DNA from 2 places in the Prochlorococcus sp. MIT2304 genome. Region 1 is predicted to be linked to the other one. Evidence: predicted binding sites of a transcription regulator. Region 1 holds the regulator's gene; the other holds the start of a gene.
The links. The regulator NtcA, encoded in region 1, controls nitrogen genes in cyanobacteria. The targets are predictions, from matches to a motif close to GTANCNNNNGNTAC.
Positions count from the first base shown of each region.

Region 2: queF (preQ(1) synthase) is a predicted target of NtcA. The motif match lies at 5,757-5,770, and genes of this name have one in related genera.

Region 1 covers NZ_CM186286.1:1,655,581-1,667,883, forward strand. Annotated here, with positions in the region: gene ileS (isoleucine--tRNA ligase) at 1-1,089, shown strand, start outside; gene AC6EIY_RS09460 (DUF3177 family protein) at 1,108-1,737, opposite strand; gene trmB (tRNA (guanosine(46)-N7)-methyltransferase TrmB) at 1,965-2,609, shown strand; gene AC6EIY_RS09470 (thioredoxin domain-containing protein) at 2,692-3,267, shown strand; gene thyX (FAD-dependent thymidylate synthase) at 3,264-3,902, opposite strand; gene dcd (dCTP deaminase) at 3,905-4,498, opposite strand; gene AC6EIY_RS09485 (cob(I)yrinic acid a,c-diamide adenosyltransferase) at 4,499-5,095, opposite strand; gene ntcA (global nitrogen regulator NtcA) at 5,459-6,139, shown strand; gene AC6EIY_RS09495 (DUF3084 domain-containing protein) at 6,198-7,124, shown strand; gene AC6EIY_RS09500 (RuvC family protein) at 7,125-7,562, shown strand; gene AC6EIY_RS09505 (DUF3146 family protein) at 7,546-7,803, opposite strand; gene pth (aminoacyl-tRNA hydrolase) at 7,814-8,425, opposite strand; gene AC6EIY_RS09515 (TatA/E family twin arginine-targeting protein translocase) at 8,489-8,704, opposite strand; gene psbH (photosystem II reaction center phosphoprotein PsbH) at 8,738-8,935, opposite strand; gene AC6EIY_RS09525 (photosystem II reaction center protein I) at 9,351-9,479, shown strand; gene AC6EIY_RS09530 (DUF3769 domain-containing protein) at 9,561-11,546, shown strand; gene AC6EIY_RS09535 (3-isopropylmalate dehydratase small subunit) at 11,543-12,163, opposite strand; gene leuC (3-isopropylmalate dehydratase large subunit) at 12,194-12,303, opposite strand, start outside.
Region 2 covers NZ_CM186286.1:981,542-993,844, reverse strand. Annotated here, with positions in the region: gene AC6EIY_RS06000 (DEAD/DEAH box helicase) at 1-1,063, shown strand, start outside; gene AC6EIY_RS05995 (class II fumarate hydratase) at 1,082-2,476, opposite strand; gene purB (adenylosuccinate lyase) at 2,607-3,902, opposite strand; gene AC6EIY_RS05985 (hypothetical protein) at 3,946-4,191, opposite strand; gene AC6EIY_RS05980 (TlyA family RNA methyltransferase) at 4,302-5,096, shown strand; gene AC6EIY_RS05975 (P-II family nitrogen regulator) at 5,099-5,437, opposite strand; gene AC6EIY_RS05970 (hypothetical protein) at 5,479-5,706, opposite strand; gene queF (preQ(1) synthase) at 5,888-6,304, shown strand; gene AC6EIY_RS05960 (cytochrome c biogenesis ResB family protein) at 6,293-7,573, opposite strand; gene AC6EIY_RS05955 (cytochrome c biogenesis CcdA family protein) at 7,579-8,319, opposite strand; gene AC6EIY_RS05950 (FtsW/RodA/SpoVE family cell cycle protein) at 8,354-9,571, opposite strand; gene AC6EIY_RS05945 (ATP synthase subunit I) at 9,902-10,417, shown strand; gene atpB (F0F1 ATP synthase subunit A) at 10,493-11,218, shown strand; gene atpE (ATP synthase F0 subunit C) at 11,387-11,635, shown strand; gene AC6EIY_RS05930 (F0F1 ATP synthase subunit B') at 11,764-12,225, shown strand; gene AC6EIY_RS05925 (F0F1 ATP synthase subunit B) at 12,222-12,303, shown strand, end outside.

The sequences.
Region 1 (12,303 bases):
GCACCTTTCAAGAAAGTCCTTACACATGGTTTTGCTTTAGATGAGAATGGCAGGAAAATGAGTAAATCCTTAGGCAATATTATTGATCCTTTAGTTATAATTAATGGCGGTTCAAATAAAAAATTAGATCCTGCTTATGGAGCAGATGTTTTGAGGCTTTGGGTTAGTTCTGTTGATTACTCGGCAGATGTTCCTATTGGTTCAAATATACTTAAGCAAATTTCTGACGTTTATCGCAAAGTACGAAATACGTCTCGGTATCTATTAGGAAATCTCTATGATTTTGATTATAAAAAAGATTCCATTGATATTTCCAACCTACCATTATTAGATCAATGGATGTTGAATAGAACAGCTGAAGTGATTGATGAGATAACTGACGCGTACTCTAATTTCGAATTCTCTAAGTTTTTCCAAACAATTCAGAATTTTTGTGTAGTTGAGCTATCAAATTTTTACTTAGACATAGCAAAAGATAGGTTGTATGTGAGCTCTAAAACTGACTTTAGAAGAAGAAGTTGTCAGACAGTTTTATCCCTGGTTATTGAGAAAATTTCTGGCTTAATTGCACCTGTTTTATGTCATATGGCAGAGGATATTTGGCAAAACATTCCATATAGCTTAGAGGAAAACTCTGTTTTTCAAAGAGGATGGCCTAAAGCACCTAACTCGTGGCGAAATAATAGTCTTAATATTCATGTTGCTGAATTACGCAAACTTAGAACAGTTATTAATCGTATGTTGGAAAGCTGTCGAAATAATCAAGAATTAGGTTCCTCTTTAGAAGCTTCAGTAAGAGTTGATATCTTTGATGAAAAAGTTAAAGGTGCTATCGAATGGTTATCTGAAAGTGAATCTAACAAGGTTGATATCTTGAGAGATTGGTTCCTTGTTTCATCTTTGCAAATTGGAGGTGAGCCGTGGGCTGAGGTTTTAGTCAGTGAAGATAATGATATTGCATCAGTGGATATTGCTAAAGCCAAAGGATTTAAATGTGAAAGATGTTGGCATTACGAAGTTGAAATGAGTCAAAATCAAAACCATCCAAAGATTTGCACTAGATGTGAAAAAGTAGTTTTGGCTATTTAAATATAAATTAATTATTTTCTAAAACTTACCCGCAAAACGTCCATTTTTGGGGAATTGGATCACAAGCCATTGGAGTAAACCTATTAAATATATTATCAAAGCTAGATATGCAAAAAATGTCGCTAAAGTTGTAGTCCAATCACCATCTAAGATAAACTTTATAACGATTTTTGTTGTAATAAATGTATTGTATGGGATTTCTCTCCAAGTATCGCAATAGTTTCCATTTATTGAATTTAAACATCTCCAACTAATGATATGTAGTCCAGTATTTAAAATTCCCCAGAAGGATAAGCTCCAACGCCAAATTCTTGTTGTTAATGAAATTGGATTATATATGTACATCTCGTCAATTTCTTCATTAAGATCAACCCAAAACCAAATAGAAGCAATCATTAGTATGGGTGAGATTAGAGATATGAATATGCCTAATTGGCTCTCACTACTTAGAAACAGAATATTTATTGCGTAAAGACTAGAAACTTTCCAATAAATTGATAACAACCGATCAATAGAGCTTGAATTGGAAATTTTCGCCCAAATGAAGAGAAACAAAGGCAGACCAAATGCAAAAGTGGCGGCAATACGATATGAGAGCCAAACTAGAATTTGGAATTGAGGTTCAGTCAAGACAATAATCTCATTCATATGTATTATCAGCCTTTATCTATTTTTTTCATCTTTATTCCCAATTATTAAAGACTTTTCTCTATATTCATAGAAAAAGCCTAACTCAGAAATCGAATTTATTCTATATTTTTATTGACGATTACTAGCAAATAAATAATAAAGTTTATCTTCTTGAGACTTTGATCTGGAATTTGAAGTTAACTTGCTAGAATATAACTTTGATTTATTAATATCAGGCTTCATTTGTGAGACAGCATGTAAATCCTCTAAGCCATTTTTTTCAGTTACCATTATCACTGCCAAGTAATTCTATTCTTTTCAAGAATTCTCATGATCCTATTCATTTGGATATTGGTTCTGCTAAAGGAGAATTCTTAATAGAATTGGCATCAAAATATCCCAATTGGAATTTTTTAGGGCTCGAGATAAGAGAACCCCTTGTTAGTTCATCTGAAAGAAAAAGAAAACAATTGGGATTGTTAAATTTAAAATTCCTATATTGCAATGTGAATATTAGCTTAGATGAATGGTTGTTGGATTTAGATCTTAATCAATTAAAAAGAGTTTCGATTCAATTCCCAGATCCTTGGTTTAAACGAAAACATCTTAAAAGGAGAGTATTAACAAAAAGTCTTCTTAATTCGATTGCACGATCTATAAGTAAGGATGGTGAACTATTCATTCAAAGCGATATATCTAAACTAATTGAATATATGACTAATATTATTGATGAGAGTATTTATTTTGATAGAAGAGTTTTGAAAGGATTCAAATGGCTTGAAAAAAATCCCTACGAGGTAATAACAGACAGGGAATCATTTGTTCTTAAGCAGAATTTGCCAATATATAGAGCAATGTATATTAGAAATAGTGCTCTATTCATAAATTAAGGTGATTTATAATTAAAATAATCATATGCTTTTTGAATTCAAGAATTTTATATATAATTAACTATAGGAATTCTTATCTATTATGAAAGATAATACTAGTGAAGGCAAAGACATTAGTGATTTTCAAAAATATTTTTTAGCTTTTCTAAGTTTTTCTCTAGTGATTGCTTTACTCTTTATTCGCAATGGTTTTAAAGAAAATGCAATGCTTGATCGATTGGCTAAAAGTTCCCTATTACCTGAAAATGCCTTGTCAAATGGAAAACCTACGGTTTTTGAATTTTATGCAGATTGGTGTGAAGCTTGTAAGGAGATGGCTCCAGATATGATTGATGCAAAAAAACAAAATGACAATAAAGTCGACATTGTTTTACTGAATGTTGATAATTCTAGATGGATTGATTTGATTGAACAATATGATGTTAATGGTATTCCTAAGCTGATTTTTTTTGATGATAAGGGTGTTATGAAGGGGTTTTCATTAGGGGTTAGAAAATATAATGAACTTAATGAAATATTTATCTCTTTAATTAATAATTCAAAATTACCATCTTTTACTAAAGAATCAAACTCAAGCAATTTGTCATCAGAATTTTTCTCTAGGGAGGAGAGTTTTAATAACATTATTAAAACTGAAGCTCCGAGAAAACATGGTTAATTGAGCCAATTTAAAGCTGATGAAACTACTGGGTATTCTTGCGAAAAAATATTTTTGCACTCTTGTGCAATATCCATATGTTCTTTTTGGGTCCCATGGCCAGTTCGTAGATTTATGTAATGAATCCAAGAACGGCATGAACCTGTCATGTAAATCCTAGTTGGTGTAGCAAGCGGAAGTACAAATCTCGCACATTCTTTTGCTATTCCTGCTTCTAGCATTTCTTCGTAAAGTTGTTTATTTAGATTGAATTGACGTTTAATTTTTTCATTAAATTGATTTATAATTTTTTCTGATAAATCTGAAATGGAATTTTGTCTATTTTTATTATCTTGCCTTCTCAATTCAGGTAGGGGTATTTCTCCAAGCGCTCCACTATCTGCATAACGTTGCGAGAATTCTTGAAAAGTAAATGATCGATGTCTCAATATTTGTGCTGCAATTCCTCTCGTGGTTTCTATTTGTAAAGTCATATAAGCTTGCTCAAAGACGCTCCAATGTTCATTTTTGATGCAATATGCCAATAATTTACTAAAATCTTCATTATCTTGATTTTTTGGATTACTAACTCTGGCTATGTACGCCATGTTTTTCTCAGCATCTGGTGTAGAAGTTATTAATTGAACAAGGCTCATATTCAAACTTTTGCTAAGGTCACTTTTTCTTGTTGATGTTGATATTTGCCTTGCCTATCGCTATAAGTTGTCTCACAAGGGTCACCTTCAAAGAAAAGTAATTGACAAATTCCTTCATCAGCATAAATCCTGCAGTCCGCCCCAGAACTGTTACTAAATTCAAGTGTTAGATGACCTTCCCAGCTTGCTTCTGCAGGCGTTGTATTTACAATTATTCCTAGGCGAGCATAAGTACTTTTACCAAGACAAATAACAGTAATATTTGGCGGCACTTTCATTTTCTCTAATGCCACTCCAAGACCATAAGAGTGAGCAGGTAAAATAAAATACTTGCCATCCTGATCTTTTTTTAAATCGGTAGGTTCTAGATTGGCAGGATTAAATTTTTTTGGATTCATTACTGTTCCTGGAACATGCTTGAAAATTAAAAATTCTTTTGAGGATAGACGCAAATCGTATCCATAAGATGAGCATCCAAAGCTTAAAACAGGTGATTTTTTTGATTCAGGTTCAAGATGCCTTATTAGTTTTTCTTGAAATGGTTCAAGCATTCCTAAAGAAGCTTGCTGTGAAATCCAACGATCGTTCTTTAACATTTAATTGCAGCGTAATTCGGTAATTTGATCAGCCATCTCAATCACTTTAGGAGGAATTGATTGTCCCGTAAGAATAATATCTGTAGATGATGGGCGGTTATTGATCATAGAAATTAAATCAGTTTCTTCTATAAAACCAAGGCTAATTGCCATACCAATTTCATCAAGTACGATTTTGTCTAACTTTTTTTCAACTATACGTTTTTTACAAAATCCCCATAGTTCTTTAATTGCTTTCTCTTCATGTTTTTTCTTAAAAGATAAATTTTCTTCTGGCAACTCTCCAGGTGAGCAAGTTTCAATAGCTGGTCTTAGCCACTCCAGTCGACCACAAAGATTTACTGCTCCATGGGGACCTTGATTGACTCCGCCTTTCAAGAATTGAGATATTAAAACTTTGCTTCCCAAGCCTGCAGATCGCAGCGCTTCGCTTAAAACAATAGAAAAACTACCTCTAAAAGGAGAGGTGTGTATTTGTAATTGGCCTTGTGTTTTAACTAGTTGTAAAGGGTTTCTATCTGGAAGAGCCCTGAGAGAAGGCCCTTTGGCTAATGACAAATCCTCTCGTTGAGTATTGATGCTTGATCCTGCATTCATCTCAAATTCGATCTTAACTTCGTAAATTTAATCTAGCGCTTTAAAATTTGTAATCAACCAAAGAACACCATCTGTGGTGTATGAGGTAAAATTTTTTAACTTTTAAGATTCTTCGGAGCTTTGAAGGGGTTTAAATCTACAGATCAATTGTTTGAATACTTTTCAAGTTTATTTTTAAGCATGCGGGTTTTAAATAGTAGAATTAAACGAGGAAAGAAATTGAGATGGGGATTAAGGGTGAAAAAAGTCGCCATAGCTACATATCGTTTTTTCTCAACTTATTAATGTTCTCAGAACGATCAATTAAATATGGTCACTTCTTTTCGTGGCTTTACCCGTTTCAACCAGAAAAAAAATAGCCATATGGCTGTTAATTCATCATCAAATTCTCTGCCTCCAACTAACACGTTGTTGGACGTAATTAAGTCTTTAGATGGAGTCTCTACTGAAGTCGTAGATAGGTCAAAAACAATTTTTTTTCCTGGTGATCCAGCAGAAAGGGTTTATTTGATTAGGCGTGGTGCTGTTCGCTTGAGCAGGGTATATGAAACAGGTGAAGAAATTACAGTTGCTTTATTGAGAGAAAATAGTCTTTTCGGAGTTTTATCTTTATTGACAGGGAATAGATCAGATCGTTTTTATCATGCAGTTGCATTTACTCGTGTGGAACTTGTAGCGGCCCCGGCAACTTCGGTAAGGAATGCAATTGAGCAAGATGCTTCGGTTGGTTTGCTTCTTCTACAAGGGCTATCAAGTCGAGTACTTCAAACTGAGACAATGATTGAAACATTAACTCACAGAGATATGTCTTCTCGGCTTGCCAGTTTTTTGCTGGTTTTGTGCAGGGACTTTGGTGTACCTGGGGAAAAAGGGGTAACAATTGACTTAAGACTTTCTCACCAAGCTATTGCTGAAGCTATTGGTTCGACCAGAGTAACTATTACACGACTACTTGGTGAGTTAAAAAGTTCATCATTATTGGCAATAGATAGGAAAAAGATAACTATATTTGATCCAATAGCCTTAGCAAAAAGATTTAATTGAAGGCCATTACATACTAAGGTTTAGGAGGTTTGATTAATTCCACTTCTTCTTTCTTTCTGTGACAGTCTGGCTGAAAATTCTTTTAATATTAATCCTAGGTGGAATACTTTCTACTCTAGGGGATCGCTTAGGTTCTAGAGTTGGGAAGGCTCGTTTAAGTATCTTTAAATTAAGACCAAAAAGTACAGCTGTTTTAATAACTGTTTTTACTGGAAGTATTATTAGTGCTATCTCTTTCGCAACAATGATTTTATTTGATAGGGATTTAAGAGTCGGATTATTTCAATTAGAAGATATTCGAGAAAAGATTATAGATAGTGAAAAAGAATTAAAAAAATTAGAAAAGAATTTATATGCTTTTAGAAGTGGAAATGTAGTAATAACTAGTGGCCAGACTTTAGTAACTAAGACCATTAAATTAAATAAAAATAGTGATATAAAAAAAATTATCGAAAGTTTATTGCAGCAAGCTAATCTTTATGCTTTTAATTTAGTAAAAATAAATCAATCTAATTATAGAAGGATATTATTAGTTCGTAAAGATGATATTGAAAAGCTTGAGAGTAAAATATCTGATAACAGAAGTTGGGTTGTTAGAATTAAATCAGCAGGTAATATACTTAGAGGTGAAAATTATGTTTATGCATTTCCCGAGATCACATTAAATAAAATTATTACAAGGAAAGGAGAGGTTATTGCTTTAGAAAACATATCTTTATCTGATTCTGACTCTGAATCTATTAGTAAAAAGATTAATCTTTTAATGGCTTCAACTTTGGCAGAGGTTCGGCGACGAGGATCGTTAAGTTCTGAGTTGCAAATTAATGCTAATCAAATTAATAATTTAGGAAAGTATCTAGTTGGTAAAAAAAAGGGAGAATTTCAAATAATTGCTAGAGCTGTTGATACTCATCAAAGTGCAGATAAAGTCTCTGTATCATTAGAACTAAAGTCCTTAGAAGAAATTATTAGAAGTAAGAATTAAATGAGTTTTTATATATCAATAGATCCGGGTAATAAAAAATGTGGCTTATTGTTGGCTGATATTAAGTCCAGAAAAGTAATTGAAGCAGGGATAACTTCGTTAAATAAATTTTCTGATTTAGTTTCGTTTTGGAATGAAGATTATGATATTAGTAAGATAATCATTGGTGATGGAACAAATTGTAAGTATATAAAGAATGAATTAAAACGAAAAAAATTTTTTGATCTAAATTATGTAAATGAAAAAGGATCAACTTTACGAGCAAGGTTTAGATATTGGGAAATTTGGCCTCCAAATTATTTTATTCGTTGGCTTCCTAAAGAAATCCTTTTCCCTCCTGAAAATCTTGATGCCATTGTCGCTTTGATTTTATTGGAAGATTTTTTAAAATCTTCATTGATTTGGCCCGAGAAACTAGATATTAAAATTTGGCCCTAACTGTAAAAATGTAATCTCCGCCAGATTCAAGTTTGTAATCTGCTTTGACTAAATACCGTTCTAAGGCATCTTTTATTAAGGCTCTTCCAAGTGGTGGTTCTACAAAAAGTTGTCCACTGTGAAAAGCCCAAATAAAACTCCATTCGAAATCCCCTGCACGAACAATTCCTTCAACCTTTTTTTGATTAAAGCATTGCTTATGAATTTGAAGATAAGCAGTAGTTGATGGTTTGTTATTCATTCTCAAACAGTTATGATTTTTCAGGCTTGTAAGAATTTAGTCGAGTAGTTATCTTTTCCCAATTATTTGATGTGATTGAATCAATACAACTAATAATTTCCTGAATGATCAAATTTAACACTTTAAATTCTTCATTTGAAAATCTACCTAATACATGAGATACAGTTTTAGATTTTCTGTCTCGTTGAATCTCGCTTGGGGGTCCTATCCCAATCTTTAATCGCTTAAACTCAGCAGTACCAAGATGTTTGATAATACTTTTCAATCCATTATGACCTCCTGAACTCCCCTTAGAGCGGACTCTTATTTTCCCTAGAGGTAGATCCATATCATCTACTAGGACTATTAATTGATGATTCTCAAAATTAAACCAATCCTTTGCTGATCTAACTGATTTTCCACTTTCATTCATGAATGTATTAGGCATTAAGAGTCTTGTTTGTTCTATACCTGAGCCATAAGCACAAGTCCTCCCAAATAATTTTTTGTTTTCACGAAAGCAGCAATTATTTTTCTTTGAAATCTCTTCTAAAACCATGAAACCAACATTATGTCGAGTTTTCTGGTACTCAACTCCCGGATTTCCTAAGCCAACTAATAATTTTATGTTATTGCCCAACATATCAAGTAGCTAGAATCTTTGTTGATTCTAAAAGTTAAATATACTTATTTGATTTTGGAGAAATTAGTTTTCTTTCTCCAAAATGTCTTCATTTGAAGACTCTTCTTCTGTCATGGCGTTTTTGATTTCACGCTCAAATTCTGTAGAGGCGCTTTGAAGACCTTTGAGAGTTTTACCAATAGTTCTGCCAAGTTCAGGAAGACGTTTTGGACCAAAAATAACAAGTGCTAATCCAGCAATAACAGCTATTTCAGGTAAACCAACCCCAAAAATATTCATGAGCGAAATTCAACTACTCAGAATTTAATCAATTCAGCCGTTCCAGTCGACAGAGAAACCTTGTAGGAGAAGTGATTGGTTATAAATTTGGAGCATAATCACTAGAAAAATTAGTAGCAAAACTCCTATAAAAGCCATTACGGGTACTGCTCCCCATCCTGGTACAACTTTTCCTTGTCCAGAATTGCCAATGGATTTAAGCAAAGATCCAAGTGCTGTTTTTTGTCCCATGTCGGTTCTCTTAGCTCAGATTTGTATGAGTCAAGATATTGTATGAGAACTTGTCCAAAAGAAGAAGAGACTGTAGAAACTTGTGATGGAATGACCTAAAAAAATCTGATATTTGAGAATTATGCTTTGAAAAAAGCTGAAAAAAGCTGAAAAAAGCTGAAAAAAGCTGAAAAAAGCTGAAAAAGAAAAAGAACTAGATAAATTAAAAAAATAAGGAAAGTTAAGGATTTGAGAAATTTGAACGGGGAAAAAGTTGATCTCTCTTTCTATATGCCTTGCATTGATTGACTTTTTAGGCTTTATCGAATTTGAAAAACTTGTCCAGTTTCCAAAAGTCTGTAACACCTTTGCTTTTTTCATTGGAGTTATTGACTTCATAGGATAGGTTTAACCTCTAATTACTTGGTTAGGATTCATGCTTGCCCTCAAGATTTCCGTTTATACGGTCGTCTTTTTCTTTGTCGGGATCTTTTTATTTGGTTTCTTGGCAAGTGATCCAACAAGGACTCCCAATAGAAAGGATTTGGAAAGTCCTCAGGATTAAAAAATGACACGCTAATTACTGGACTAAACAAGCTCCTGTAATTTCTTTTTTCAGTATTATCTTTTCGTCGGCTTAAATGATTTGGCGGCGAAGAGAAAATATTTATTTCTTGTAAACCTTGGTTTCCTTGGGTTTACCACATTCTCCTATTTTTTTGACATTGCTTTTGGGAAAGATAATCTTCTTGAAAATTTAACAATTAATACTCATAAAAAACCACCTTTAGAAAATTTAAAAGAAGAGCAAAAAGAAAATATTTTTTTAACTCTCAAGATTTTCTCGGATAAGCAATATGATTACGATCAGGATATTTATATAGCCCAGGGAAACGTTAAGGCAATAATAAATGGTTGGATCTTAAGGTCTGACTCGCTGAGTTATAATAAATCAACTGGTGTTGTAATTGCTAAAGGTAATATTAGATTTAGCAAAAAAAGGCAATATTTTAGAGGTAGGGAATTTCAATATAATCTATTAAAGCAAGAAGGAAGTATTAAAAATGTATACGGGATATTAGATATTAAAAACGTTTTGAAAGATTTAAAACTCGATACTAATTCAAATGAAATAACAAATGAAAATAGTTCTAATAATATAGTTGAAAATACTTATGATGATGGCATAGAATTTGTTTTTGGCAATATTAAAGTGCCAAAAAATAAAATTACTTTATCAGATAAATCAAAAGGGTCTATTAATAATTGGAGGTTTAAATCTGATTTAATAACTATTAATGATAGTGGCTGGAAATCTACTAGAATAGTATTTACGAATGATCCATTAGAACCTCATCAAATTGCCTTTGTGGGAATAGACGTTATAGCAGAAGAAGACGATGAAGGTGAATTACTAATTACAACCTCTAAAACCAATTTAATTCTTGAAAATAGAACGAAAATTTCCATTGGTAAAAGAATATTTAAAGGGACGAAAAAAAAGAGAAAACTTAGTTTAATCTTTGATGGTAAAGATCGTGATGGATTAGTATTAATAAGAAGAGGTAATAAAACAAAGCTAACTAATAATTTAGAACTTCAGTTTCAGCCGCAGTTTCTAATTGGTAGAACTTTTTTAGATAAAACATATAGTTACGATAGTGATAAAGGTCAAGAAGGTAAAGATGTAAAATTTTCGGATATGTTTGGTTTGAATATAAAAGTAAATGCAAGTTATAAGGATTGGGATTTTGATAGTGTTAATGATCTGAGTACACTAAATACAAAAAGGATTTTTAGTGGTCTTAGACATTCATCCTCTTTGAGAAAGTATTTTACATTGCCAATTCTAGATGAATCGAGTTTTAATTTTTTTACTACTTATAGGTCTAGAGCGTGGAATGGAACAATAGGAGAAACTGAAATTAAATCAGCATATGGAGGTTTTCTCGATAAGACTTATTCTTTTGAAGCTGCTAAAGGGAAACAAAATTTAAATATTCGATTTGGATCTGCTAAATACGAAGCAGAAGTACTTAAAAATACTAAAATTAATAGTCTCTGGAGAACTAGCTTTTTTGCTTCTTTAGACAGTGAATATCAAATATGGAAGAGTAATAGAAAAAACATTGATCAGAATAGAAAGATGCTTTTATCTCCTATTTTAGTTAATCCTGAATTAGTTTTTAGAACTAATATTAATACTGCTTATTTTAAATATGAAGATGTTAGCGATCAGAGTTTTCTACAGCTCAGTGCTGGTCCTGAAATTAGATTAGGGAAGTTAGAGCGAAATTTTCTTGATTATACAAAACTATTTGTTATGCCAGGTGTCAAACTTAAATCTGGAAATAGTCCATTTAAGTTTGATAATGCGGTTGACTTGCGAACATTAAATATAGGTTTTATGCAACAAATGTATGGACCAATAATTTTTGATATTAGTTCTAATTTAAATATTGATAATGATTCAGAGAATTATGGGGAATATTATGATACTAAGATTGGCCTTTTATGTCATAGAAGGGCTTATGAATTCGGAATTTACTATCATCCCAATAATGATGCAGGAGGAATATATTTTCGTTTAAATGGATTCAAATTTAGTAATTCTGTTAGACCAGTATTTTAGACGTCTAATTTGAAATTATTTAGATAGGGTAGATTATTAAATGTTTTATTTATTTTTTCCTCTTCATCTAGTAGTTGAGAGGTCGCATCCCATTTGCCAGAATAAAGCATGTTGTAGGGGCCTTCATCAAGATTAAGTTTGAATGTTTCTTTTTGATTAGAAATGGATAGATTCTTAAGATTAAAATTCCAGATTTGATTTCTAGTTTTTTCAACTAGGTTTTGCAATTTAACTATTTTGTCTTTTGTGGCTGTTAGACAAGGTATGCCGAGAGCAAGACAATTCCCAAAGAAAATTTCAGCAAAGCTTTCCCCAATAATTAATCTTATCCCCCATCTCATAAGAGCCTGGGGTGCATGCTCACGACTGGAACCACAGCCAAAATTATCATTAACAATAAGAATATTGGCTCCTTTATTATGATCAAGATCGAATGGGTGATTACCATTTAGCTCTCTTCGATCATCCGCGAAGACTTGTTCTCCTAAGGCGGAAAAACTTACACATTTGAGAAATCTTGCAGGAATGATTCTATCAGTGTCAATATCATCGCCTCGAATTGTAAAGCTACGGCCTTGTATTGATTTGATTTCACCTTTTGGGAACTCTTGTTTCATATTTCAATAAGTTTATTCTTAGGTTTACTCTTAAAGGAAATTTCTTACATCTGTAATCTTCCCATTTATTGCAGCAGCAGCAACCATAGCAGGGCTCATTAACAAGGTTCTCCCATTTGCAGAGCCTTGCCTTCCTTTGA
Region 2 (12,303 bases), 670 kb from region 1:
TAAAAAATTACAAAAAGTAGATAGACCATCTCAATTGCTCTGCTTAACAGATGAAAATATTTGGATACTGATCTCTTGTAAGGATGTCGTTAGTCTTCATGCTGACCTTACATGCTTAGACGTATCAAATATTATACCTCCTGAAATTAGTAGACTAGGTGAAAAACTTCATGGCGATAAGATAAGTAACGAAATATCATTAATGATATCAAATTTGGCCAAGAAAAATAACATGAGAATTGCGCAATATGATCTTGCTAGTGAAGTTTTGTCTCAAGCTCAATTAGTTAGCTCTCTAGAAGATGAATTGTTGATTCAGCCAGCCCATCGATGGGGAGATAAAAAAAAATTAAAGAAGCATAGGCGTAAAATGAATGAATTAGAGATTGAAATTCATGAACGTGAGCAGATACTTTATGACAGGTCGAATCGTCACTGGGAAACTTTTTTATCACTGATTAAAGTATTAAACCACTTCGGATGCTTGGATGATTTAAGTCCTACTGAAATAGGTAGAGGTATTGGATCCTTAAGAGGGGAAAATGAATTGTGGTTAGGTTTGGTTTTGATGAGTGGACATCTTGACGAATTGACTCCGATTGAATTAGCCGGAGTGATTCAGTCAATTGTGACAGAAGTTAATCGTCCTGATTTATGGACTGGATTTATTCCAAGTGCAGTTGCAGATGAAGCTTTTAATGATTTATCAAATATACGAAGAGAATTATTTAGAGTACAAGAACGTTTTGGTATTGAAGTTCCAATTCTATGGAGTTCAGAATTAATGGGTTTAGTAGAGGCATGGGCAAGAGGAAGTACTTGGACGGATTTAATTTCAAATACTTCTTTAGATGAGGGAGATGTTGTAAGAATTCTAAGAAGAACAAATGATTTGCTTTCACAGATTCCCTATTGCGAGGCTGTGAGTAGGCAACTTAGGAATAATGCTAGAGCAGCTATAAAACTAATGGATAGATTTCCAGTTTGTGAAGCTGAAGATATTAATCAATCTAAAGAAAAAAATCATGAGGTTATTAATCCGGCAACTGAAAGAAAAAATTGAGATTAGAAATTTATTTTTTCAATCATTCCCAATCATAAATTTTGGATTAATGAGATTATCAAATTCTTCTGGATCGATATGGTTTAGTTGACTTGAGGCTTCTCTTAAACTGAGATTCTTTTCATGTGCTAATTGGGCAATTTGACTTGCTTTTTCGTATCCGATTGATGGAGCTAATGCAGTGACAAGCATTAAAGAATTATCTAGATATTGCTTGATTTTTGGTTCATTTGCTTGAAGGCCCTCAATCATATTTTCTCTGCAACTTTTACATGCGGTTTGAATAAGATTAATACTTTTTAAAATGTTGTATCCAATTAGTGGTTTATAAACGTTCATTTGTAGATGTCCACCACTTCCTGCTATGGAGACTGAGACATCCATACCAATTATTTGTGTACATACCATTGCCATAGCTTCGCATTGAGTAGGATTGATTTTCCCTGGCATTATTGAGCTGCCAGGCTCATTGGCGGGTAGCTGTAGCTCTGATAATCCAGCTCTTGGTCCACAAGATAAAAGTCGCAGATCATTAACGATTTTGAGAAAAGTTACGGCTAATAATTTTAGTTGGGACATTATATTTACAAGGCCATCATGACTAGCCATGATGGCGAATTTATTAGCTGCGGTTTCAAAGGGTAAATTTGTTTTTCTAGAGATATCAAGAGCAATGAGATTATCGAAATTCTCTGGAGCATTTATTCCTGTTCCAATAGCAGTTCCTCCCAGTGGAAGTGAATAAAGTTCTTCTAGGTTGATTTCAATGCGTCCTAATGCAGTCTCTAACTGACTTGACCATGCGGAAACTTCTTGTCCAAGAGTCAGGGGTACTGCATCTTGAAGATGAGTACGTCCTATTTTTATAAGATCCTTCCATTCGTGACTTTTTTGATGAAACAAATCTATGAGCTTTTTTAATTCGGGTATTAAGGCCTTTTTCAAATTAAGTATTGTGGCTATCTGTATAGCTGCTGGGAAAACGTCATTAGTAGATTGAGAGCGATTGACATGATCATTAGGATGAAGTGGATCATGACTACCTAAAGGCTTATTTAAACGTTTTGAAGCTATGTTGCTAATTACCTCATTTACGTTCATATTCGTTTGGGTACCACTTCCTGTTTGCCATATTTTTAAAGGAAATTGATCATTGTATTTACCTTCAATAATTTCCAAACTTGCTTCGGTGATCAATTGTGCGATTTCTGTATCAATAAGACCTAAATGATTGTTTACACGAGCAGCAGAGGCTTTTATTTGAGCAATTGCATGAATGATTTCAAGAGGTACGATTTCATCGCCAATAGCAAAATTTAATATTGATCGTTGAGTTTGAGCTCCCCATAGCGCATTTTCTGGAACAGAAATCGAACCTAGACTATCTTTTTCAAGTCGTTTCATATTAGACATAGCTGTTGGTTTGAAAATTTAAATTTCCTGGGAATAAAAATTATAGCTATTGATTTTAGTTGAATCTATAGCTATAGTTATTGTTTAGTCTACTAATAAATATTAATTGATTTAGATTTAGCATTTACATTTATATTCCAAGTCTATCCCAGATAACCTTCAAATTCGATTGATGTAATTCAGTTGAGAAGCATTCAGACAGTTTAGTGAGAGAGAGAATATTCATTACCTCTGGATCATTCTCAAGGTTATTTTTGAAATTACCTTCAGGTTGATTCCATGCGGAATGAGCATGTTTTTGTACTAATCGATAAGAATCTTCGCGACTCATTCCATTCTCAACTAGTGCCAAAAGAACTCTTTGACTAAAAACTACTCCTCCATAAATGTTTAAATTATTCAGCATATTCTTCGGGTAAATACCAAGCCCTTTAATAATCGCTGTCATTTCAGTGATCATAAAATGAAGTGTAATAGACGTGTCAGGCAACATTAATCTTTCATTGGAACTGTGGCTAATGTCCCTTTCATGCCATAGAGCTACATTTTCGAGAGCTGCAACTACATAACTTCTTAAAACTCTTGAAAGACCGCTGACTCTCTCACTCCTTATGGGATTTCTTTTGTGAGGCATAGCAGAGCTTCCTTTTTGACCTTTGGCAAAGTTTTCCTCTACCTCAAGGACATCTGTTCTTTGAAGGTTTCTAATTTCTGTAGAAAAACGATCTAATGATGATCCAATCAAAGCAAGAGTTTGTACATAATTAGCATGCCTATCCCTTGAGATCACTTGAGTACTAGCTGTATCAAAATGAAGTCCTAAAAGTTCACAAGTAATTTTTTCTATTTCGGGATCGGTGTTCGCATAAGTTCCCATGGCACCACTGATTTGGCCAACGGAGATATCTTCCTCGAGACTGTTAAGCCTTTCTTTGTTTCTCAGAGTTTCTGCTAGCCATCCTGCAAGCTTAAATCCAAAAGTAATAGGTTCTCCATGAATTGCATGAGAACGGCCAATCATTACGGTACTCTTGTGTTCTCTTGCTAAATCTCTGATAGCGTCCTCAAGCAATAAAAGCTCTTTTTTTAAAAGTTTTACTGATGACTTTAATTGAAGTGCTAGTCCTGTATCTAGGACATCGCTACTTGTCATCCCAACATGTATGTATCGACCTGCATCCCCAACATATTCATTCACATTCGTTAGAAAAGCAATTACGTCATGTCGAACTTCGGCTTCTATTTCGAGTATTCGCTCGGGTGTGAATTTTGCCTTTGATCGAATGGTTTGCATTGCATTAAGTGGGATTTTCCCTAGTTTGCAATTAGCCTCACATGCGGCTATTTCAACATCAAGCCAAGTTTGGTATTTGGCTTGTTCAGACCAAATACTTCCCATCTCTGGGTTTGTGTAACGCTCAATCAAAGTGCTACAAAGTTAAAGGTTACTTTAATTTAGGTCGTCAAGGTCAAGCTGACTTGAGTCTATTGTGTTCAACTTCCCAATGCACATATCTTCCCCAAGCCTGCTGTCTTACCCTGCATCTACCCCCTTTGCAGTCAATTACTTGGAAGGGAGGCAAGTCATTAGGTTGATTTGCAAATTTTGCAAAACTTCCTGGAGGCAAAAGATCAAGTACTTCTCCAGCTTGCTTCTTTGGGTTTAGATGAAAATGACCATGGCTAGATAGCTCATTTTGATTGGTGGGATGCATGAGCTTTTTAGACAAAAACTTTGGTCAATTGAATAGATTCTCTATTGAAAACGAGGATTATTACGACTTCTGCGGTTTTTGTTCCGTTTCCTGTTTGTTTTTGTAAACAAATGACTAAAAAATCGCGATTAGATCTTCACTTGCTGACTAAAGGATTAGCTAAATCTCGTCAAGAGGCGCAGAGGCTCATCAGAGCTGGCAAAGTTAGAACAATTAATGGACAAATTCTTGATAAGCCAGGCCATGAAGTTTTAAAAGATCTTCAGATAGAAATTACTCAGCCTTTGAAGTATGTATCTCGTGGAGGTGAAAAGTTGTCTGCAGCCTTTGATCAATTTCCTCTTAATATTAAAAATCGAGTTTGTCTAGATGCTGGGATTTCCACTGGTGGTTTTACAGATTGTCTTTTGCAATTAGGGGCAGCAAAGGTTTATGGAGTTGATGTTGGCTATGGTCAAACTGCATGGAGTATTAGAAATGATCCAAGAGTGGTCCTGTTGGAACGCACTAATATCAGACATTTAACACCTGAAAAATTATTTAATGATGGAGATCCCATACCTGACTTCGCTGTAGCTGACTTATCTTTTATCTCTCTGAAAATTGTTTTGCCTAGCCTTAAATCTCTTCTTAATAATGCCCGGTCTGAATTATTAGTATTAGTGAAACCTCAATTTGAGGTTGGAAAGGACAAAGTTGGGAAGGGAGGGGTCGTTCGGGACCATTCTTTGCATTTCGAGGCTATTCAAGGCGTCATAAATGAATCAAAAAAATACGGATGGTATCCAAAAGGATTGATTGCCTCACCTTTAAAGGGACCTGCGGGTAATCAAGAATATCTATTGTGGATGAACGATAACTCTAGGGGATTCGATAACATAGAAAAATTGATAAATTTTTCGTGAATTTACAGAGCTATTTCGTTTCTATCACCTGTTCTTATCCTTACAACTGAATCAATCGGACTTACGAAAATCTTTCCATCTCCAATCTCTCCAGTTTTTGCTGCTTCAGCAATAGCTTTTAAAACAATGTCAATTTTTTCTTCAGGGACAACAACTTCGATCTTTAGTTTTTGAAGAAATTCAACTGTGAACTCGGAACCTCTGTATCTTTCGACTTGTCCTTTTTGGCGTCCAAAACCTCTTACTTCGCTTACAGTCATTCCGACTATGCCTGCATTTACTAAGGCGATCTTTACGTCTTCTAGTTTAAAAGGGCGTATTATTGCTTCTATCTTTTTCATATCAATTTAAGAGAGTTTTTTTGATATTAGATAATTTTTGATCAAATTTTGTCTATTGGACTTAGAGAATTGATGAAATTTACATTCAGTCCAGCATTTGTTGCATCTTCTAGAAGCATTTGGGCATCCTTGGTAGGAATTATTACTAGGCCATTACTGATTATTTCCCAATGGTTGGATTCAAAATGAGTTTGTAGCCAAAGAATTCCGTGAACAGTTTTTGGCTCTATTTGAGTTCCATTTATCTTTTCAGAAAGACTGATGTCCATACAAAATTTTTTCAATACACCTATTAGGGGGGATAGCGTGAATTAGTTTTGTACTCATTGATACATATGTGCTTTTCCCATCATATAAATGCTTTATTTATTAGCAAAATTTATTAGAGGGTTGAATCTTTAATTCAGGTATTATGTAGTGTGTTGTTTAAATCCTATTCAAAATATTCCAATGAGTGAAGAAAATATTAAAGAGGTAATTATGTATGGGGAAAGGGAAATTGCTGCTGGGAGCTTGATATGTTTTCCTAATCCCAATAGTAATAGAGACTATGAGATTTCAATAGATTTCCCTGAATTTACATGTAAGTGTCCTTTTTCGGGTTATCCTGATTTCGCTACTTTAAGGATTTTATATCAACCAGATAAGAAGGTGATTGAACTTAAAGCGATTAAACTTTATTTAAATAGTTTTCGTGAAAAGAAAATATCTCATGAAGAAGTTGCAAATAAAATAATAGATGATTTTGTTGAAGTTTCTGCACCTAAGTGGATGCAATTAGAAGCTGATTTTAATCCTAGAGGAAATGTTCATACTATCATTAGAGTCTGCCATGGAAAAAGAAAAGATTTAGATTTAGTTATTTAGAAAACTAATAAATTTCGGCATTTCTTTCGAGAGACCTGAAAGATTTCTATTACTTAATCCACCTATATAGATAATAGATTTCTCCTTTTCATGTAATAACCAAATCTTCTTGGTGGAAATTATACTTAGTGAACCTCCAAGAAGTATTATAGCGAAACTGGTATAAACAAAGGGTACGCCAGGATCACGCTTAAGAAGTAATCCACTACTTGGTATTATATTTATTATTTTAATAAAATTATTTTTCACTTCTGATTCCTTATTTATGCTTAAGTTTGTAAGTCTTATACCATCATTATCATAAATTGTTACAGGTCCCAATTCACTCGAGACTGTTAATAAGATTTGCTCTTCTCCATCTTTTTGGGTTGGTATAATAGTTCCCCAAGTTTGTTCCCCTAGCTCTGGGATAGATTTTATTGGAATTTGTAATTTAGGACTATTATCAATTTGAATTGTTATTGCTGCTAAAGACCAGTCGGCTTGATATATTGTTAATCCTTTGTACCTTAATGGAGAATTAACACTAATCTCCTTCTCTTCATTTTTTCCATTTGGTTCAATAACTTTTACTATCGATCTATACTGCTCAGCTCTTCCTTGAGGGTCTCTTTCTATTTGAAACTTTAGTAATTTAATTGTTAATCCCTTCTCTTCATTATTGTTTAATAAATCTATTGATCTTCCAGGCGCAAGAAATCTTTCTACAGTTTTTCCATTTAATGCTCCATATGTTGCACCTATCATCAATAAGATTAAACCTAGATGGATTAATATAGGTCCTAATCTACCAATTACTCCTTTTCTTGCAGCTATCCTTCCATCTGTTTCTCTCACATTCCAACCCTCCTTCTTTAAATTTATTGAAAGTTTCTCTAAGCTTTTTGAAGGATCATTAGTTTTAATTGTCTGCGCGACAGAAAGTTTAGCTATTTGACGAGGAGATTTGTAATCGATCCAGTTTAATGCTGATTTGAGTATTGGTAATTGTCTTCTAAAACTACAAACTGCAAGAGCTAAACCAAGCCAAGTTAGTAAAATCAAAAACCAGTAACTTGTATAAACATGATTGAATTCAAAAAGTAGTAATATATTTCCATTGATTAGTCCAAGAAAAGGATCCTTATTGAAATTATCATAGTAAAATTGATCTGGTTCTTGTTGTGGAATAAAAGTTCCTGCTGCGCAAGAAATTGCTATTAAAAATAATAGTAAAATAGCAATCTTTAAGCTAGAAAGCCAATTTAAAACTTGGCTGATTTTTTTCATCTAATTCATATCCAAGGAGAAAGAAGGCTTAAAAGACCTACGGTTAACAAAATCATCCCACTAATTGGTGGAACCCATTTTCCAATAGGTCGCAAAGATAATAATTTTGGAACACTCGCTGCAAAAGTACCTGCAATAAATAAAGGAACAATTTGCCCAATCGCAAAGCTTGCAAGAAAAATTGTTCCACTAATAGGATTACCTTCCTTGGCAACCCATGCGAGAAGAACAGCAAGGACAGGAGTTGTACAAGGCGAGGAGGCTAATCCAAAGGCTAACCCTGCTGAAACCGGTGCGAAAGCGGGGGTGACTTTGCTTCTCCAAGCTTCAGGATCAGGTCCAGATGGAAGGGAGATTTTTAAGAGTCCAAGGAGATTAAGACCCATAATTATGGCTAAAAGACTAATAAAAATTGAAAAGAAACCAGGTAATTGGCCATAAATTTTTCCTAAAAAACCGCTTAGACTTCCCAGAACCACTAGTGATATAACTATTCCGCTGCAGAAACTAAAAGTTTTTTGTAAAGGGTTTTGTTTACTTTTAAATCCAGCTAGATATGCAACCGTTATTGGTAATAGTGATAATGAGCAGGGGCCTAAACTGGTTAAAAGGCCTCCAGTGAAAATAATTAGGAGTGATAGAGGGTTTGGATTGTTTAGCCCATTATTAATTATGTGCTCGCCATGACGAGCTAAATCAGAGAAAACCAAACTTATGGAAGAAATGCTCAAAAAAAGATTTGTCACACCAATTTTCCTTTCTAGATTATCTATTTAAGCGTCAATTTGCGGAATTTTTAATTAATAAATCTGAAGATTCAATAGAGGATCTGACCAATAAGGCTGCTATAAGTAAGCTTGAAATTAGTGAGTTTCCCCCATAACTGATCAGAGGGAACGGTAGCCCTGTTGTAGGCATTGCGCCAGAGGAAACTGCGATGTGCATAATTGATTGGCCTACAAGAATAGTTCCTGATCCAATAGAAATTAGTTTAGTATAATTATTTCTACAATTAAGAGATATCTTAAGAGTTAAATATGAAATTACGAGTAAAAATGTTAAAAGTAAAATAGATCCAAAAAATCCAAATTCTTCTGCAAAAACAGCAAATATAAAATCAGTACTTCTATATGGTAGATATTGTAATTTTTGCATTGAAAGACCATATCCTTCTCCAAATAAACCACCCGAACCGATCGCATAAAGACTCTGAATTAATTGATAACCTCCTTCTTGTGGATCTTTCCATGGGTTGATAAAAGATAAAACGCGACTTTGCTGGTAAGCATTAAAAAAAATACTTATTGAACCAATGGCTAAGCCTGATAAGGCCGTATTGAAAAGATGCTGAAAATTAATACCAGCAGCTAAAGCAATCATCCAAAGTAATATTCCTGTTAATGCAGCGGTGCTTAAATTTGGCTGTTTTATAATTAATAAAATAATGGAGGCAAATATGGTTAACCAAAAAATTTTCTTTTCTGAATTTATTCTCTCCCATTGACCAAAAAGTTTTGCACTATGAAGGATAATAAAAGGCTTGATTAATTCCGATGGTTGAACTTGGATAGGACCAATAATCAACCATCTTGTTGAACCATTGACGGTACTACCGAAAAAACTTGTTGATGCAATCAGCAGCATTCCTATAAAAAGGCAAGGGCCTGAAACCCTAAGCCAACTTTTTAATTTGATATTGATTGAGAGATAAAAAATGCTCCAACTAGCGATTAGCCATATTATTTGTCTTTTTATGTAATAAGTACCTTCACCCATTTCTCTGGTGGCTACCCACCAACTAGCTGATCCAAGTATGAAAATTCCTGAAATGCTCCAAAAGGCTATTAATCCCATTATTAAACGCCCTTCCTTAGGCCAAAATGGCCAAGGCAATGGAAGAATCTTATAGTTTATAAAATTACTCAGAAAATCTTTTGATTCATGCTTCTTTTGCGCTTTGGATGCAAATGTTGTTTTTTTATTGGAAATATTACTCAAAGGATATTTTGCTTGTATACCATTGAGCCGTTAAATTGCCATTTTGCCAAGTCTTTAAACTTTAATTAATTTACTTTTTTGGAATTCCACAAAACTAAGAAGTTTTTTACGAGTTAAATTTAATTGTTAATTTCTAGAGATGAAATTAAAGAAATTGGATTAAAAACTAATAACTTAGTTTTACAACCACAGGATTAAATTTTTAACAAACTATATCTTGATTTATATTGTGTAAATAAAAGTTTGTTTGAAAATTCTCCGCAGATTGTTAATTTAACCAACTTTTCAAGCTATTGATAGAGAAAATTTTTTTGTTTTGATGCAAGTCTCGTGATAGATTCCCCGGGCCTTTGCAGAGAGCTTAGGTGTCTTGTTTGCGAAACAACTTCTCGCTATCACAAAGAAACTCCTATGGGAGGATTTTTTGTGGCATCTGAGACCGTTGACAATTGCTCAAGTCATGATCCTCTTCTGGATATTGACTCATTGGACACATTGTCCGGAGTCAAATCAGACGAATATCTTGAACTTCAATTTCGAGTATTCCGTCTGACATTTTTATTGACTATTTTTTCTGTTGGCATAGCAGGTTTCTTTTGGGGAATCCAAGCTAGTGCAAGCCTATTCATTGGTGCTTTATCAGGAATTCTTTATTTTCGCTTGCTTGCTCGCGGGGTTGGAAGGTTAGGTACTTCATCAAAGATCGTCGGTAAAGTCCAGTTGTTAATTCCGGTTCTTTTGGTTTTGATGTCTTCTAGATTTCCTCAACTTGATTTGATACCGGCTTTATTAGGATTTTTGCTTTATAAACCAGCGTTAATTATTCAGTTTCTATCTATGCCTTAATCGCTTGTTAGAAATTAAATTTTTAAGTTTTGTTTGTTTGGCTTTTTTTTTCTACGCAACCTAACTACCAGATAAATGGGTTTTTTACCATTTGTTTTTCCTTTGGCCGAATTAGAGGTGGGTCAACACCTTTATTGGCAAATTGGAAATTTTAGAATTCACGGCCAAGTTTTTATGACTTCATGGCTCCTAATAGGCGCTTTGCTTGCCTTGGTGGTCATTGGAACAAAAAAAATGGAACGTGATCCAAAAGGTGTTCAAAATCTTTTGGAATTTCTGTGGGATTACATACGTGATCTGGCTAGAACACAAATTGGTGAAAAGGTTTATAGAGATTGGATGCCTTTCATCGGAACCCTCTTCCTGTTCATTTTTGTGAGCAATTGGGGCGGAGCATTAGTTCCCTGGAAGCTGATTGAACTACCAAGTGGAGAACTTGGTGCACCTACGGCTGACATAAATACAACTGTTGCTTTAGCACTACTGGTATCTCTTTCATATTTTTACGCGGGGTTGAGCAATAAGGGTTTGCGTTACTTCGAGTATTACGTTCACCCAACGCCAATAATGCTCCCGTTCAAAATTGTTGAAGACTTCACAAAGCCTCTATCTCTCTCATTCCGTTTATTTGGAAACATTCTCGCTGACGAACTTGTTGTAGCGGTACTTGTTTTTCTTGTGCCTCTTGTTCTTCCGGTTCCTGTTATGTTTCTAGGCTTGTTTACTAGTGCTATTCAAGCTCTGATTTTTGCAACTCTTGCTGCTTATTACATCGGGGAAGCAGTTGAAGAGCATCATTAATCATGATTTTTTGCTACTGAATTAACTTTTCAATGGCAAATTTCCTGCTTTGAGGCCTGAAATTCTTTCAGTATCATCTCAAGAACTATGAGATTCACCCCTCGCAGGTATAAACTCCCGTTCACAACTCTATAAGCGTTTAAAGCGCTACACATCTTTAGCAGAATTATGGATTCCATTACCACCGCCGCATCAGTTGTTGCAGCTGGTTTAGCTGTAGGCCTTGGCGCAATAGGCCCTGGTATCGGTCAGGGTAGTGCCGCACAAGGAGCAGTAGAGGGTATAGCCCGTCAACCAGAAGCTGAGGGAAAAATCAGAGGTACTCTGCTTCTCTCTTTCGCTTTCATGGAATCACTTACCATTTATGGCCTTGTGGTTGCATTGGTGCTTCTCTTCGCTAACCCTTTTGCTGGTTGAATATTTCAAAAAAGGGCTGATTGAGGAAATCAATTAATTGATTTCCTTTCATCCTAAATATTTGAAAATTCTTTAGTAAATTTCAATTGCCGTTATTCGGCTCGCTTAATTTCTTGCACCCCTAGCTAATGCCAACTTTGTTTTTGTTTGGTGCCTCTGAGGGAGGTCTGTTTGATTTCGATGCAACGCTTCCGCTTATGGCGGTTCAGGTTGTATTGCTTACTTTCATACTTAATGCTCTTTTCTTCAAACCTGTTGGACGGGTTGTCGAAGAAAGAGAGGATTTTGTAAACACCAGTCGGGCAGAAGCAAAGAAAAAAATCGCTGAAGTCGAACGACTAGAGACTGAACTCAAAGAGCAGCTTAAAGAAGCTCGACTTGAAGCTCAGAAGGTGATTCTTGAGGCAGAGCAGGATTCTGAGAATCTTTATAAAGAAGCTCTTGCTCTTGCTACTTCAGAGGCAAATGCATCAAGAGAAAAAGCCAGGCGTGAGATTGATTCGCAAAGAGATGAAGCTCTTAATCAACTCAAGAGCGAAGCTGAAAATCTTGGTGATTTGATTGTTGAAAGACTATTGGCAAAAAAATGACTACTTTAATTTTCGCTTCCGAGGGCTTTGGCCTCAACTTAAATATTTTTGAGACCAACATTATCAACTTAGCAGTTG